Regions from separate parts of the Paenibacillus sp. NPDC056579 genome, predicted to be linked through region 1. Evidence: a T-box and tRNA genes for the amino acid it is inferred to sense, from the RefSeq annotation. Region 1 holds a T-box; the other holds one or more tRNA genes.

The links. A T-box is a leader RNA that pairs with one kind of tRNA and senses whether it is charged. The one in region 1 lies ahead of ileS (isoleucine--tRNA ligase), so its partner is inferred to be a tRNA-Ile.
Region 2: it encodes a tRNA-Ile, which carries the amino acid that the T-box ahead of ileS (isoleucine--tRNA ligase) is inferred to sense. The anticodon was not compared.

Annotation. Positions count from the first base shown of each region.
Region 1 covers NZ_JBHTVD010000003.1:351,335-359,187, reverse strand. Annotated here, with positions in the region: gene pgeF (peptidoglycan editing factor PgeF) at 1-625, shown strand, start outside; gene ACFQ88_RS14210 (YggS family pyridoxal phosphate-dependent enzyme) at 655-1,338, shown strand; gene ACFQ88_RS14205 (cell division protein SepF) at 1,501-1,935, shown strand; gene ACFQ88_RS14200 (YggT family protein) at 1,957-2,226, shown strand; gene ACFQ88_RS14195 (YlmH family RNA-binding protein) at 2,237-3,019, shown strand; gene ACFQ88_RS14190 (DivIVA domain-containing protein) at 3,198-3,677, shown strand; T-box leader at 3,757-4,016, shown strand; gene ileS (isoleucine--tRNA ligase) at 4,079-6,847, shown strand; gene ACFQ88_RS14180 (TraR/DksA C4-type zinc finger protein) at 7,006-7,764, opposite strand.
Region 2 covers NZ_JBHTVD010000004.1:566,489-574,341, reverse strand. Annotated here, with positions in the region: gene ACFQ88_RS19380 (LLM class flavin-dependent oxidoreductase) at 43-1,383, opposite strand; gene ACFQ88_RS19375 (MFS transporter) at 1,986-3,227, opposite strand; gene ACFQ88_RS19370 (phosphotransferase family protein) at 3,783-4,673, opposite strand; gene ACFQ88_RS19365 (ribonuclease H-like YkuK family protein) at 5,068-5,646, opposite strand; tRNA gene ACFQ88_RS19360 (tRNA-Ile) at 5,868-5,941, opposite strand; tRNA gene ACFQ88_RS19355 (tRNA-Asp) at 5,946-6,022, opposite strand; tRNA gene ACFQ88_RS19350 (tRNA-Glu) at 6,027-6,100, opposite strand; tRNA gene ACFQ88_RS19345 (tRNA-Lys) at 6,127-6,202, opposite strand; tRNA gene ACFQ88_RS19340 (tRNA-Gly) at 6,347-6,417, opposite strand; tRNA gene ACFQ88_RS19335 (tRNA-Glu) at 6,421-6,498, opposite strand; gene ACFQ88_RS19330 (pentapeptide repeat-containing protein) at 7,484-7,853, opposite strand, start outside.

The DNA of each region.
Region 1 (7,853 bases):
CACTTATGCGGAACAGGTGCACGGGAACGAGGTACAGATCATTACCCGGGAGCATGCGGGTGCAGGGATTGATTCCAGGGAGCGGGCCATTCAGTCCAAGGACGCTTTCATAACGAATGAGCCGGGACTGTTTCTGCATGCTCTGTTCGCGGACTGCGTACCGCTGTTGTTCTATGATCCGGTACAAAACGCTATCGGCCTGGCACATGCGGGCTGGAAGGGGACTGTTCTGCAAATAGCCAAGAAGACGGTGGAGGCTATGAGTCTCCATTACGGTACGGCGGCTGATGATGTTTTGGCTGCGATAGGGCCATCCATTCGTGATTGCTGCTATGAGGTGGATGAGCATGTCATATCCCGAATCCGTCAGTCCATGGATGAGCTGCAAATTAGAAATGAACAGGAAGACGGCGGTTCTCCGATTTATGCAGATAAAGGAAACGGGAAGTATAACTTAAGCTTGCAACAAATGAACCGACAAATTATGATAAAAGCAGGAATTTTGCCGTCTCGTATCGAAATGAGTAGTTTATGCACAAGCTGCCGAACGGATTTGTTCTTCTCCCATCGTAAAGAAGGCGGAAAAACAGGACGGATGGCGGCATGGATCGGCCTATACGAATAGGCAACATGGAATAGAGGTGACTTCGCGTTTTGCTATTGACGCAATCTATACCCTTAGTGGAAGAACGAATTTCGAATGCGTGCGCACGCGCAGGACGCGACCGCAATGAGGTTCAAATTATTGCAGTAACCAAATACGTATCGCTCGAAACAACCGGTCTCGTCCTTCAGCACGGTCTCCAGCATATCGGTGAGAACCGGTGGCAGGATGCACAAGCCAAATGGGAAGCTTTCGGCGATCAAGGGACATGGCATTTTATCGGACATCTGCAGACGAACAAAGTAAAGGATGTTGTCGGTAAATTTGCCTATATCCATTCATTGGACAGGCTGTCGCTTGCAAAGGAAATCGATAAGAAGGCGGCCGCGCTTGGTATAACAGCACAATGCTTTATACAGCTGAATGTTTCCGGAGAGGAATCGAAGTACGGCCTCCCTCCGGAGGAGTTCGCAGGATTCATTGATGCGATCCGTTCACTGGAGCACATCCGGGTGGTAGGACTGATGACTATGGCGCCTTATGAAGCGGAGCCGGAGGCAACCAGACCGGTATTCCGGGGACTCCGGGAATTGAGGGACGAGCTGAACCGCAACAAGGTGCTTGGCTACGAAGTGCCGCATCTGTCGATGGGGATGTCCAACGACTTCGAGGTCGCGATCGAAGAGGGAGCGACGTGGATTCGTCTCGGCTCCGTACTGGTGGGTAAAGAATAAGTAAGTTTGGACTACGGCGAAATCAAGCGTATGCTTACGATGCAAGTTTCGGCTGCTGCGAAACTCAGTGATGCTTACGAAGCAAGTTTCGCCTGCTGCGAAACTCAGTGAATGCTTTCGACGCAAGTTTCACCTTCGGTGAAACTCTAAGGAGGAGAGGACATGGGCGTAATGAACAAATTCATGAATTTCTTGGGATTACAAGATGAAGAAGAGATCGTGGAGCGGGAACGAGTCGTCGAACAAACCGTAGAAGAACCTGAAACCAATCCATTAGAGCAACGTAAAAATAAAGGAAACATCGTAAGCATACACTCGCAAAAAAATGTCAGAGTAGTCCTGAATGAACCTAAATCGTACGAGGATACCCAGGAGATTGCCGATCATTTGCGTTCGCGGCGTCCAGTTGTCGTCAACCTGCATTTGGTCCGTCCGGATCAGGCGACCCGAATCGTCGATTTCTTGAGCGGAACGGTCTATGCTCTTAACGGATCTATTTCCAAGATTGGTCCGAACATTTTTCTATGTACACCGGATACGGTTGAAATTCACGGGTCCATCTCGGAAATACTGAATCATGAAGGCTACTCTCAATAATTTGAAATCGAGGTGACCAGCTTGTACAACTCTATTGACGGCTACATTTACACCCTTGTTGAAATCTATACATATATGCTGATCGCCTACGTGCTGCTGTCCTGGCTGCCTGCTGCAAGAGACAGCTTTGTCGGCGAAATCCTCGGGAAGCTGTGTGAGCCTTACCTGGGAATTTTCCGTCGCTTCATCCCTCCAATTGGCGGAATGATCGATATTTCTCCCATCATCGCTTTGATCGCGCTAAGATTTGTCGGCGAAGGCATCCGGGCGATTGTGAACTTTTTTGTATAGGTGATTGGAATTGAGCGTAGATAACATTTACTCGCATTTTCACCCGGATGAACACCGCTTTGTGGATAAGGCTGCGGAGTGGGTCGCCAAGGCGGAGCAGCATGACGCGAAGCTAACGGATTTTTTGGATCCGCGGCAAGCTTTTATTGTAGAATCGTTAGTGAACCGAAGTATGGACGTGCAGGTGCGGTTTGACGGAGGGCATGACGGCGCGGAACGAAGAAGAGCGCTCATCGCTCCGGACTACCGGGTGCTGGATGACGAGGACATGGGAATCAGTCTGATCGCAGTATCTTCGCTGGATGATAAGCTGAAGGAGCTGGATCACAGCGATTACATGGGAGCTATTCTGGCACTCGGGATGAAAAGGGACAAAATAGGCGATATTCATGTATCGGATTCGGGCTGTCATTTCCTCGTAGCAAGCGAGGTAGCGGACTATATGCGGCTTAATCTGCAGCAGGTGCACCGGGTGCATGTGCAGACGGAAGCTCTGCCGCTGGAGAAGCTTCAGGCCGCGGACACGAAGCTGGGGGACATCAACCTGTCCGTCGCCTCCATGAGGCTGGATGGGATCGTGAGCGACGTATACCATTTGAGCCGTGCCAAAATCTTGATTCCGATCAAAGCCGGTCGGTGCAAGGTGAATTGGAAGCAAGAGGAGGATCCGAGCAAGCCGCTGAAAGCGGGTGATGTCGTATCAATGCAAGGATTCGGACGGTTTAAGGTGCTGGAAGTTGAAGGCGTAACTAAAAAAGGAAGATTTCGAGTGAAAGTCGGCAAATATGTATAATTGCCGATTTTTTTACCTCATGGGATTGCGGCAGGTTAAAGCGATAAAGCATCGAGAACGATGGAATTACATTTTTTTACGAAACAATGCAGGAAAATGAAGGCTGCTGTCGAATATAGCATTACGCGTCTGACAAGTACTTAATCGGGATGTTGCAAAATATTCAGGAGGTGCAGCAATGGCTTTAACACCGTTGGATATACATAATAAAGAATTTGGCCGTTCGTTCCGCGGTTATGATGAAGATCAGGTAAACGAATTTCTCGATCAAGTGATTAAAGATTACGAAGCGCTTATTCGCGAGAACAAGGATTTGCAAAATCAGCTGGCGACGATTCAAGAGCGGCTGGATCATTTTGCCAATATCGAGGAAACGTTGAGCAAAACGATCATCATCGCTCAAGAAGCTGCTGACGAAGTGAAATCGAATTCCAAGAAGGAAGCGCAGTTGATTATAAAAGAAGCGGAAAAGAACGCAGATCGTATTATCAACGAATCGCTGGCAAAATCGCGCAAAATTGCAGTGGAAATCGAGGAGCTGAAGAAGCAGGCTTCGATTTATCGTACACGTTTTCGCACCTTGCTGGAGGCTCAGCTGGAGCTGTTGGGCAAAGAAGACTGGAGCTCCCTGGAACGGATGGAACTCGAGCATTCCTAATCGGCCGTAGTTCCATTGTGGGCTAAGTTGACTAGGCCTTATTTATTCGCTATACTCCGTAATAGTAAAGTAAAAGATAGCTAAAGCGTTGACTGGGACGAGTACTTTATCTCATGCATGGTTCAGCGAGTCGGGAGCTTGGTGGAAGCCCGTCCTGTGCAGTAAAGGAATATCACCCATGAGCGTCTCTTGAAAACCAGTAAAGAAGATCGGATGATCCCGTTATCGATCGTTGAGCGAAGGCATATTGTCCGGCAACCGGTTCATTGTAATATATGATACTGGAGCGGCAGCGATAGCCTTAATCAGGGTGGTACCGCGAGACTTCTCGTCCCTATGGGGATGCGAGGTCTTTTTTTCATGAATGGAGAAACAGAAGAAGCGAAAGGATTGAAGGAACGATGGATTATGGTAAAACGTTAAATCTGCTGCAGACCGAATTTCCGATGCGCGGTAATTTGCCGCAAGCCGAGCCTAAAATGCAGGAGCATTGGAATGAAATCGATATTTACCGTATGGTGCAGGAAAGCCGCAAAGGCAAGCCGAAATTTATTTTGCACGACGGGCCTCCCTATGCGAATGGAGATATCCATATCGGCCATGCAATGAATAAGATCTTGAAGGACATTATCGTTCGGTTCAAAACGATGCAAGGGTTCGACGCGCCTTATGTACCGGGCTGGGATACACACGGCTTGCCGATCGAGCAAGCTATCGCTAACGGCGGTAAAGTGGACCGCAAAAAGATGAGCGTGCATGAGTTCCGCGAATATTGTAAGGAATATGCGCTTCAATGGGTGGAGAAGCAAAAGGGGCAATTCCGTCGTCTCGGGATTCGCGGCGATTGGGACAACCCGTATATTACGCTTCAGCCGAAATACGAGGCTCAACAAATTCGCGTGTTTGGGCAAATGGTGAATAAGGGCTACATTTACAAAGGTTTAAAGCCGGTATATTGGTCTCCTTCTTCCGAGAGCGCACTGGCCGAAGCGGAGATTGAGTATAAGGATAAGCAATCGACTTCCATTTATGTCGCTTTTCAAGTGAAAGACGGCAAAGGCAAGCTGCCGGAAGATGCGTCTATCGTCATTTGGACAACGACTCCTTGGACGCTGCCTGCGAACCTAGGGATCAGCCTGCATCCTGAATTTGACTATGCTCTCGTACAAGCTGACGGCAGAAAGTTCGTGCTTGCGGCAGGTCTGCTCGAAGCGGCATCCAAAGAAATCGGCTGGACAGACGTAGAAGTGCTGTCGCAATATAAGGGCAGCGAGCTGGAGCATGTGCTGTGCCAGCATCCGTTCTATGACCGCACGTCGCTGGTTATGGTAGGCGAGCACGTTACGCTTGAAGCCGGAACTGGCTGCGTACATACGGCTCCGGGCCACGGTGAGGACGACTTCGTTATTGGTCAACGCTACAATCTGGGCGTATTGTGCCCGGTTGACGATCAAGGGCATTTTACAGCGGAAGCTCCTGGCTTTGAAGGCATGTTTTACGAGAAGGGCAACAAGATTATTACCGACAAGCTTCAAGAATCCGGACATCTGCTGCACATGAGCACGATTCAGCATCAATATCCGCATGACTGGCGGACGAAGAAGCCGGTTATTTTCCGTGCTACCGAGCAATGGTTTGCCTCGGTCGATAAATTCCGTCAAGAGATGCTCGACGAAATCAAACGGATTAACTGGACGCCTAACTGGGGCGAAGTGCGGCTGCACAATATGATTGCCGACCGGGGAGACTGGTGTATTTCCCGTCAGCGCGTATGGGGCGTTCCGATCCCGATCTTCTACTGCCGCAGCTGTAATGAGCCGCTGGTAAACAACGACACGATCGAGCATGTGGCTCAATTGTTTGAAAAGGAAGGTTCCAACGCCTGGTTCCAAAAAGACGAAAGCGAGCTGCTGCCGAGCGGCGCGGTTTGCTCGAAATGCGGACACGACCATTTCCGCAAGGAAACGGACATCATGGACGTTTGGTTCGATTCCGGCTCCAGCCATGCAGCCGTTCTCGAAACTCGCGACGAGCTGCAGTGGCCTGCCGATCTGTATTTGGAAGGCTCCGACCAATACCGCGGCTGGTATAACTCTTCCCTGATTACTGGCGTAGCCGTACGCGGTCAAGCGCCTTACAAAGGCATTTTGAGCCATGGCTTCACGTTGGACGGAGAGGGCCGCAAAATGTCGAAGTCGTTGGGGAATACCGTGGACCCTAACCAGGTTTGCGATAAGCTCGGTGCCGATATTTTGCGCTTGTGGGTTTCGTCGGTCGATTATCAGGCGGATGTTCGTATCTCTGATAATATTTTGAGTCAAATTACGGAAGTGTACCGGAAGATTCGCAATACGCTTCGCTTCCTGCTTGGAAACTTGTCCGATTTCAATCCGGCAGCCGACCGCGTAGCGGCAAGTGAAATGAGCGAGCTTGACCGGTTTGCAATGATCCGATTGAACCGGATGATCGAGCGGGTCATGAAAGCTTATGACGCCTACGAATTCCACATCGTGTACCAAGCAGTCCATCATTTCTGCGCAGTAGAGATGAGCGCGTTCTATCTTGACATCTGCAAAGACCGCCTGTATGCAAGCGCTCCGGCTGATGCTGGACGAAAAGCGGCGCAAACGGTATTATATGATGCGCTCACGGCAATAACTAAATTGATTGCTCCAATTCTGCCACATACAGCGGATGAAGTATGGAAGTATATTCCAGGTGTTGAGCTGGCCAGCGTACAGCTGAGCGAGGCTCCACAAACCGATAGCTCCTTGTTTGATGAAGCGGTAGAGAGCAAATGGGAGCAATTCATCGCCGTACGCGATGATGTTCTGAAGGCGCTGGAAGCGGCGCGCAAGGAAAAAGTAATCGGTAACTCTCTCGGTGCTTCCGTTCACGTGTACCCTGATGCAGCAACGCACCAGCTGCTGCAAGGCTTCGAACAATTGGATCAATTGTTCATCGTATCCGACGTCGTTGTTCACGAAGCGGGTACAGCCGCTCCTGAAGGCGCACATGCGTACAAAGGACATTCGGTGAAAATTGAAGTGGCAGAAGGCGAGAAATGCGAGCGCTGCTGGATTGTCACACCGGAAGTCGGTCACGATCATGAGCATCCGACGCTGTGCAAACGCTGCGCGGGAGTTATCAAGCTGAACACCGGTGCTTAAGTTATAAGCGGGCGCCCGGCAAGGCTCTTCAACAGTCTTGCCGGTTCGCTCGTTACTTTGGTTATAGTGGAGGAAGCTGGTCAAGAATCCTAACAGCGAAATATGTGGGATGGATGGGGCTTTTAAATATCGAAATTAGAAGTCAGCAACACTGGACCTTAATCATAATAATTTTCGTCTTCTATCGATTGCTCGGGTTCCAGCAAGCCCTCACCTTCGCCATTGTGCATGTAGTCCTGATAGGCTCTGTTTCTTACAACGGTGACGTGTTGTCCGTACATGTCCGTAGCCAAAAAGCTTTCAAAGGATTCCACATAGCCGTAGGTTTCTTCGGCCTCTACTTCCATATCGTTATAATCGTCCGATACGTTAGGATTTTCAGCCATTGCCGGGCTGTTGGAGGTACCCCAGCTTTCGACGATCTGCCATGCATCTTCGCCGTCGAACTGGTTTTGCTCCGGAAGCTCGTCCAGGCTTGTTCGGCCGAAAGGCGGTGCCAAAAGCTGTTCTTCCACCGGACGCCTTTGAGACAAGCTCGGATCCGGCACATGCTCAACGCAATAAGCGGTCGATGGAATGGCTTTGAGTCGTTCATAGGATATAGGTGCTCCGCACGTGCGGCAGTAGCCGTATTCACCCTTCTCGATCCGTGACAAGGCATCATTGACATCCATCAGATGGCGTTCCCGGTTTTCATGCAAGGCAATGTCCTTGCTTCGTTCAAACATTTCGGAGCCTACATCGGCCGGATGATTGTCATTGGTCGATAGTTCGCCGGTTTGGTCGCGCATGGAATCGTGAAGACCGAAATGATCGTTTTCTTGCATATGCGTTTCGAGCCATTGCCGTTCTTCCTGAAGCATGGTTTCCAATTGTTCCAGCTGACGGGAATCCAATGAGTTCGGGTGATTCGTCATAAGAGACGCCTCCTTTTAGAAATCACAATACTCCTATTTTTTGCGGGAGCTTTTCTTTTTACATAGGAAAATCATTGTATCCCAGGAAG
Region 2 (7,853 bases), on a different contig from region 1:
GCTTCATGCCGCACTAGAGGACAATGAGTAAGCCCGCTTTTGTCAAATAGGCTGTGGAATTTTGACGGCAGGCCGCTGCAAGCCATAGTGCTCACGAAGCGTCCGTCCGGTATACTCGGTGCGGAACAGACCGCGCCTTTGCAGCTCCGGAACGACAAGACTCGTGAAGTCTTCAAGCCCTCCCGGAAAATACGGGGGCATGACATTGAAGCCGTCCGCCGCTTCCTGTCCTATCCACGCCTCCATCTCATCGGCGATCTGCAGCGGAGTTCCAACCATTGTATAATGCCCGCGGGCGCTGGCTGTCCGAAGCATAAGCTGACGGATCGTCAAATGTTCCTTGCGCACCATGTCCACATACATCTGAAACCGCGCCTTCTGCCCTTTCACCTGCTCGATAGAGGGCAAATGCTCCAGCGGAAACGGATCGTCCAGCGGAAAGGCTGCCAGATCGATTTCCATGGCGTTCGATAGCCGAATGAGGCCAAAGGCTGGTGACGTCAGCTCATTCAGCTGCGCTTCCTTTTCCCGCGCCTCTGCTTCGGTCGCACCGATAATAGGGCTAAAGCCCGGCAATATTTTCAGCTCATCGGGGCGTCTGCCATACTTCGCCATGCGCTGCTTCAAGTCTGTATAAAATTGCTTCCCGTGCTCCAGAGTATCTTGGGCGGTGAAGACTACCTCCGCCGTTTCGGCCGCTAGCTCTTTCCCCGCATCGGAGGAGCCTGCTTGCACAAGCACCGGATAGCCTTGAGGCGATCTGCCGATATTCAGCGGCCCGCTTACGGAATAATGCTTGCCCTTATGATTCAAAGCGCGAATTTTCGTTTCATAATCGGTGTAAATGCCACTCTGCTTGTCCGCGACGATAGCGTCGTCATCCCAGCCGTCCCACAGTCCTTTCATTACGTCTAAATATTCCTTTGCCCGTTCATACCGGTCGCCGTGCTCAGGATGGGCGTCTAGACCGAAGTTCAGGGCGGTCGCGTCCCCAACCGACGTCACGCTGTTCCATCCCGTGCGTCCTCCGCTGATATGATCAAGTGAAGCGAACATGCGGGCGACGTTAAATGGCTCACTGTACGTTGTGGAGACAGTGCCGATCAACCCAATTCGCTCAGTCCCCATCGCCAGCGCCGACAGCATCGTCAGCGGCTCCAGACCGCCGAGAATTTTATGCTGCACCGCCGGAGTAAGCACAAGGGCGTCGGCGATGAACAAGGAATCCAGCTTCGCGCGCTCTGCGATTTGCGCCAGCTTAGTATAATAATGAATATTCGTAATACACTCCGGCTTCGTCTCCGGATGACGCCACGACGCTTCATGGTGTCCCGTATTCAGAACAAACAAATTCAAGTGCATTTGCTTTTTGGCTTGAGTCATGCTAGATACCTCGCCTCTTCGGATTTATTTAACGGCCGATTAGGGGACGGTTCCTTAGATTCTTGGTCAGTTGCAGCTGGTGGCCGTCACGAACCGTATATCGACCGAACTTTGTAGCCTTCCTTGTGAGATGCTCACGTGCGTGCCACGCAACATCTCATCTCGGATCTAGCAGCCTTTTGTCTGCGTGGTTGCGCAGAGAGAAGATGGTCTACGCGATAGGGGTCAACTGCTTTACCGATGATTCACGTCGGAGATGATCGTTGCGCCTTTTAATGCTCGTGCGGCTCGATGCCACGGCATTTTATGCGACAGGCTTGACTCCGCGTGTGTGCCAGCACGACTTCCACGGCGTCATTGACTAGCATGACACGCGTTGTGGCATCCTTTCATCATTGTTTAGCATACTGAGCGACAGATTTGGTGATAATGATTCTTGTTATCATTTAAAAGTTTAGCGTACGCTTTATGGAACATCCATGGTCTGAAATATCCATTTTTTTGCACCGTACTATCCGTTTGAAGGACTGCGTTCAAGCTTGGTCAAGCTTCACAGTTTCATTCTTGCGCATCGATAGTCCCATTCGTCTGTGGAATGGCTATCATCGGCCGGCCGTTTCTTGCGACGGCTGTGCAGCTTCCTTACTCTGCCCAAGCAGCCAGACCAGCAGGCCGCCGGCGGCAATGACCAACCCGTGCAAAGCAAAGATGGCGGACGCACTAACGAGGCTGCCTAGCGTACCGCTGGCCATCGGGCCTGCGATTTGCCCGGTAAATAATAAGCTGCGGGACAGCCCCATTCGAAATCCTAACTGGTCCGAAGCAGATGAGCGCGTTATCGTCAAAAACACCGATTGGATCAGCGCGCTGGAGGCAAAGCCCTGCAAGATGCGCAGCGGAATTAGCCAGCTGACGCTCGGAACTGCCGTTTGCAGCATAATAGCCACGCCGCACAAGACGGCTGCCACAACATAATTAAGACGCACCGGGTGGCCATCATTTCGTTTGCCCCACCAAGACGACGCAAGCCATACCGACGCCCAGTTGACCGCCTGCAGGACCCCCACCCATACAGCTGTATCTGCTGGATCAGCCACCAGCTGCTTCACGTACACGGGCGTAACCGTCAATAAGCCGAAAACGCCGAAATTCGCTAGAATGCCCGCCAGCAAAAAATGACGTACCTTAGGCTCGCTTAATAGATGAATCCACTGCTTGCTCATCCGGGACGATACGACGGACGCCTTTCTCCGTTGCAGCTTGTTTTCTTTCAAGACCAAAAAACTAAATAACGTCCACATGCCCAGTACTGAGCCGAGCAGCATAAACATCGGCTGAAAGCCGACAAGACTGAGCAGCAAGCCTCCAAGCAGAGGACCGAGCATGGATCCCGCGGCTAGCGCCCCTTCCAGCTTGCCCCGTACTTTGCCCTGCTCCCCCGGCTTCGCTTCTGAAGCGGCATAGGCGGACACGGCGTCAACGACGCCTCCAAGTGCGCCTTGCAGCAAGCGCAGCACGAACAGCTGAAACGGCGTTGCGGCAAAGCCCATCAGCGCCAGTACAAGTGCGGATCCGAAAAGCGCCCGCACGATCATCATTTTGCGGCTGGTCAGATCCCCGAGCCGTCCCCAAAGCGGCGCCGTTAGCGCCGCCGAGATCGGCGAAGCTGCCAAGGCGAGACCGCTCCACAGCAGCACGGAGGCGTCGTCCTCGGCTCCCATCTGCTCCATATAAAACGGCAGCATCGGAGCAATGACCATGGAGCTGAACACGGACAAAAAATAGCCGCCCCATAATATGCCGAAATTCGCTTTGCTCCACCTAACCTGGTTTACTGCTTCCAAAGATACCTTCACTGCCCTTTCTGAGGTTCAATTGATAACAATTATCATTTAATTCGCCAACATCATATCATGTTTCCGCAGCCGGGTGTATGATCCTTTTGGATAATTTTCGTTATCGAATTGGAGTATAGAGATGGCTTACACGCTCTCTCCGGTATCCGTTTGCAGTACCTGATAGTGCTTTCATATCAGAAATTTGGGCTTGTCAAGAGTCTGATCCAAAAAAATAAAAAAAGCTGCGGTTTGCGCGGCTCTTTGAGATAATGTCCTTGTCATCCGATATATATTAGTCTTGCCCTCTTAAACAATATTGATATTTTTGCAAGCTCTTTCTCTGCGTTTTTGACGGCTTCCTGGTCTATTTCTAGCGATCTACCGGATTGTATGGACATAATACGTTCAATAACTGTAATAGACTGTGCCCGAGTTGTAGAACCTGATTTTTCCAAGCTACCGCCATTTCCCCCTTGAATTATCCCCTTACTCACAAGAAATCAAGACCACGGTATTCGTTTGTTTATTTCCACCCGCAATATTTTCTCCAACTATGTTAGTCTAAACAAGTTTGAACAGTTTATAATCTTGCGATCTGTAAAAAAATCTGGTGTACCCTTTTTCAAAGTGTGGTTTTCGCGGATTCCCCTGGAGGTTTTCGATCATATCATATAATCCGTAGATCCTGTCATACATTTGGCTTCTCTCATAGAGCGTTGCATCTTCTGAACCGTACTCCGTAAATACCGCGTGTCTGAATTCTCTAGGATAATAAAACATATACATAAAATCCAATGCCGGATCTTCCATTCCTGCTTCACTAAAATCTATAATCCCGAGCCTACCGGCTCTCTCGTCCCATAGAATATTATCATAGTGGAAATCTCCATGCACAATGCAAGTTGGAACCGAAGCTGAAATTTCATAATATTCACACAGGAAATGCTTCACTTGTTCCATCTCTGATGGTGACAGTTTGGCCTGCAGCAGCCTAACCCCGTCATTCATATCATTCCGAACATCTTGTTCAAAACGGCTTGGCAAGGCCTGTCTGCGCTCTGATTTCATATGAAGCTGTTTCAAAAAACTTCCAACGGATCGCCCAATTTGTTGTGCATATTGCGAATGTTGTTCCACATATTGAGGAGTAATTCGATATCCCGGCACGTATTTTTCTACCACGAAATGTTGGGTCGGAGAAAGATACAGGCATTCTGGCAAAATAGCCTCCGTCTGCCCTGCTAATCTGCGAATTAGCTCCTGTCGGATATGATATTGATCTAGCTGCAATCCATCACGAAAGAAAGCAATAACTGTCTTTTTATCCAGAATCAGAACGTCTTTCTCGCAGCCTTTGGTAATGTACTCAACTTCCTGAAAAGCTAGCTCCCCTAGCTCCGCTCTCGCAATATCCAGTTTCTGCTTAATCCATTGCTTATCCCGATTATCCAAATTCAGTGCCTCCATATGAATACCTTCATCCAGCTTTTCGCAGCTGTAATAAGTTCTGGATCTTGCTTCGACATCCCGTTTACTTTTCCTTCAATTCACTAAGTAACTCAGTAATCTTCTCATTTTGATCAATTTGTGTAATAACATTTGAATTAAGTTTTTGAATAGCAACAAAAATACCAAACAAAGCACCTAAAATTAAGAAACCAGTGAGGGTATCCATGAGAGAATCCTTTCTAAGACATGATTCATTGATCTTCAGTTTTTATTATAGACGCAGAAATTGCAAATAAGTTCCAACGGAATATCGATTCACCAAAGACTCATGAGCAAAAATAGAAGAAAGCCTGGGGATTTCCCGGGCTTTCTTCGTCAATTTAATGGAGATATCCTGTTAAGAAGAAGCAGCTCGTAACCGAAAAGGCTTTTTCGTTTCGCGGTCAGCAACACTTACCATTACCGATTCTGGTTTAACCCTAGCGATTAAACCCATTGCTTCAATTCGACTAACCATCTCCGAAAGATAAGCTGCCGTCTTATTCTTAGCGCCGGTTCCTCCGTCAATATCTACCATGAAGCGGATATCTGCCCCTTGATCGATATACGGTAAGATAATGTTCTCGAGACGTTCACGTTCGGCATAACCGAATTGAGCGGCAATTTCTTGGCTGAAGGTCGTTTCCAATGACAATTTTTCTTGAACAGAGTAGATTTCTCTCGGAATTATCACTTGCCGGCTGCATAACCAAGCGCCTCGTCCTACTCGATACACCACAATGTAGCTTACGAATTTCGTATGGCCGGGATGTGTCTGAGCGTCTGTCGTAACCACGAGATCATATACTGCCCTTGAATCGCCTTCGATGAATCGCGTAATCCGATCCATTACGTCTCCAAACTCAAGGTTCTGTTCAGTTGTATTGCGGAATGTCGTTTCATGAATCAATGGGAATTGTCGTCTTTTTGTTTTCATGGGATTCACCTGTAATGCAAGGTTGGCTTCTTCCTTTCGTTTTGGTTTGTTTGGCGGGCCTTGATGGAATTGATTCAACGCATTGTGTCTAACATGGTGGAGCTTGAAGCCACAGGCTATGGTGTGGTATGCAGCTTTTAAAAATCTATTCCCCACATGCACAAGATATGAGTCCGGCTGGATAGGAACCAGCGCGCTTTTTACTGATCAGCTTTAAAATCTGCTGTCGAATGGACTTGAACCACCGACCTCCCGGTTATCAGCCGAGCGCTCTAACCTCCTGAGCTACGACAGCATATTGGCGGTCCCAAGGGGATTTGAACCCCTGACCTCTGCGCTGACAACGCAGCGTTCTAACCAACTGAACTATGGAACCGTGAAGACGTAGACGGGATTCGAACCCGCGTATCCCTGTTCGAAAGACAGGTGTGTTATGCCGCTTCACCACTACGTCATATATTGATGGTGGTAGAAGATATTTGGTGCCGGCGAAAGGGATCGAACCTTCAACCTACTGATTAAAAGTCAGTTGCTCTACCGATTGAGCTACGCCAGCATGTGGACGCGGTAAATCCTTGCTAGGAGCGGGTTAAGCTCCCACCGATTTTTTACAGCTTGTGTTTCGTTCAACCACCCATCAGAACCCAAACTCATGGCTGACTCACACTCTGCGAACCGCTTTTTATATGTACTTTTAGTGTGCGGAATACAGGAATTGAACCCATACTGAATGCTTGGAATGCATCCGTTCTACCATTAAACTAATTCCGCATTTGGTGACGCATGCCGGATTCGAACCGAGCGAATGCAGGATTGAAAGTCCTGTGGCTTAGACCACTTGCCTAATGCGCCATAATATGATTGGAAGGGCTGAACAGAATTAGAACCTGTGAATAATGAGTTTACGATTGCTCTGTCAGCCAGCTTCTCCATCCAACAGGACGCCTTACCCCTCCTACAGAACATACGTTCTATCCATGGGTATAAAAAAGGCTGCTTAGCCCGTCGTGGTTCCATTCAAGCCGCTGCCCCAAGCATAAAGGACAAGCACCAATGGACCACTTGCCAGGTCGCAAGTAGCCTTTTACGCACAATATCAATGTATGCACGGATTCAGACTCGGAACGGTCCGTGATTCATGGTCACGTTAGCGCCATTCCTCCTCTTCTAAGGATGGAAAGGCTCAAACATGGTACGTAAAAGCTACTGATGATTGGTTGGAAATAGGCCTCAAGAACATCGCTAAATTGCCCCTTAATGCTGCTCTCGCACCAAACTTGCTTATGATCAATTGTGTTCTCGTGATACTTATTTGGCTGTTCATAGTCCTGCTTAGACGGATTGTTGAATAACTGGCTTCTCATTGCCTATCCCTTCCTTTCCTTGTAGGTTTAGTACCAAAAGACTTTCTCGCATTACCGCTTTAGTGTTTTACCGCTTTACTGATTATGATATTATCATGGGGAATTTTTAATGTCAACCCTTTTTTAACATATTTTCTTTTTTCCTCCATTTGTAGATAAAACAAAAAAGACCGCTTCTCCAGAGCGGTCTTCCCGTATCCAACCAAATACGTTTGCAATAAACGTGATTTGCTTGCAGATCCCCATTTTTGTCAGAGGTGATCGGATATCGATAATAGGCCGCGTGGCGAAGAAAAAGGTTTTAGCGCATTGAAAACTGAATGGTTGCCCTCGGTTAGGCTCCACTTTTGAATGCTCTCATATCCTAATAGGTAAAGTGCCTTTTTCATCCCGCTCACGCTCCTTTCCGTGTACTTTAATTTTTCTCATCTTAAAACAACCGCATCTTCTGTGTCAATAAAATTCTTGAGAGCCTATCGAATTATTACCCCCAAAAGCCCTACGAAGGTTGAAGCCTGATGACCGGCAATAATACAACCCTCCAGATCCTTAGCCTCCACAATTAATACCTCGAAGTTACAATCGCTTAGATCGACTCCCTTAAGCTTGGTTCCAATCATATAAGCTTGATCCATATTGCAACGGGCAAATGCTATTTTTTGAAAGTTAGCAGTAAAAAAGTCTGTGCTGATTAATGAACAATCCTCAAAGCTCACCTGCTTAAAGTTGGCTATGCGAAAATTCGAAAAATCACCCATACAATTCAGAAACCGGACATTTTGTAGCCTGCTTTGAGAAAAGTTGGTGCCAATAAGCTTACAATTTCTAAATTCAGTGCGGTGA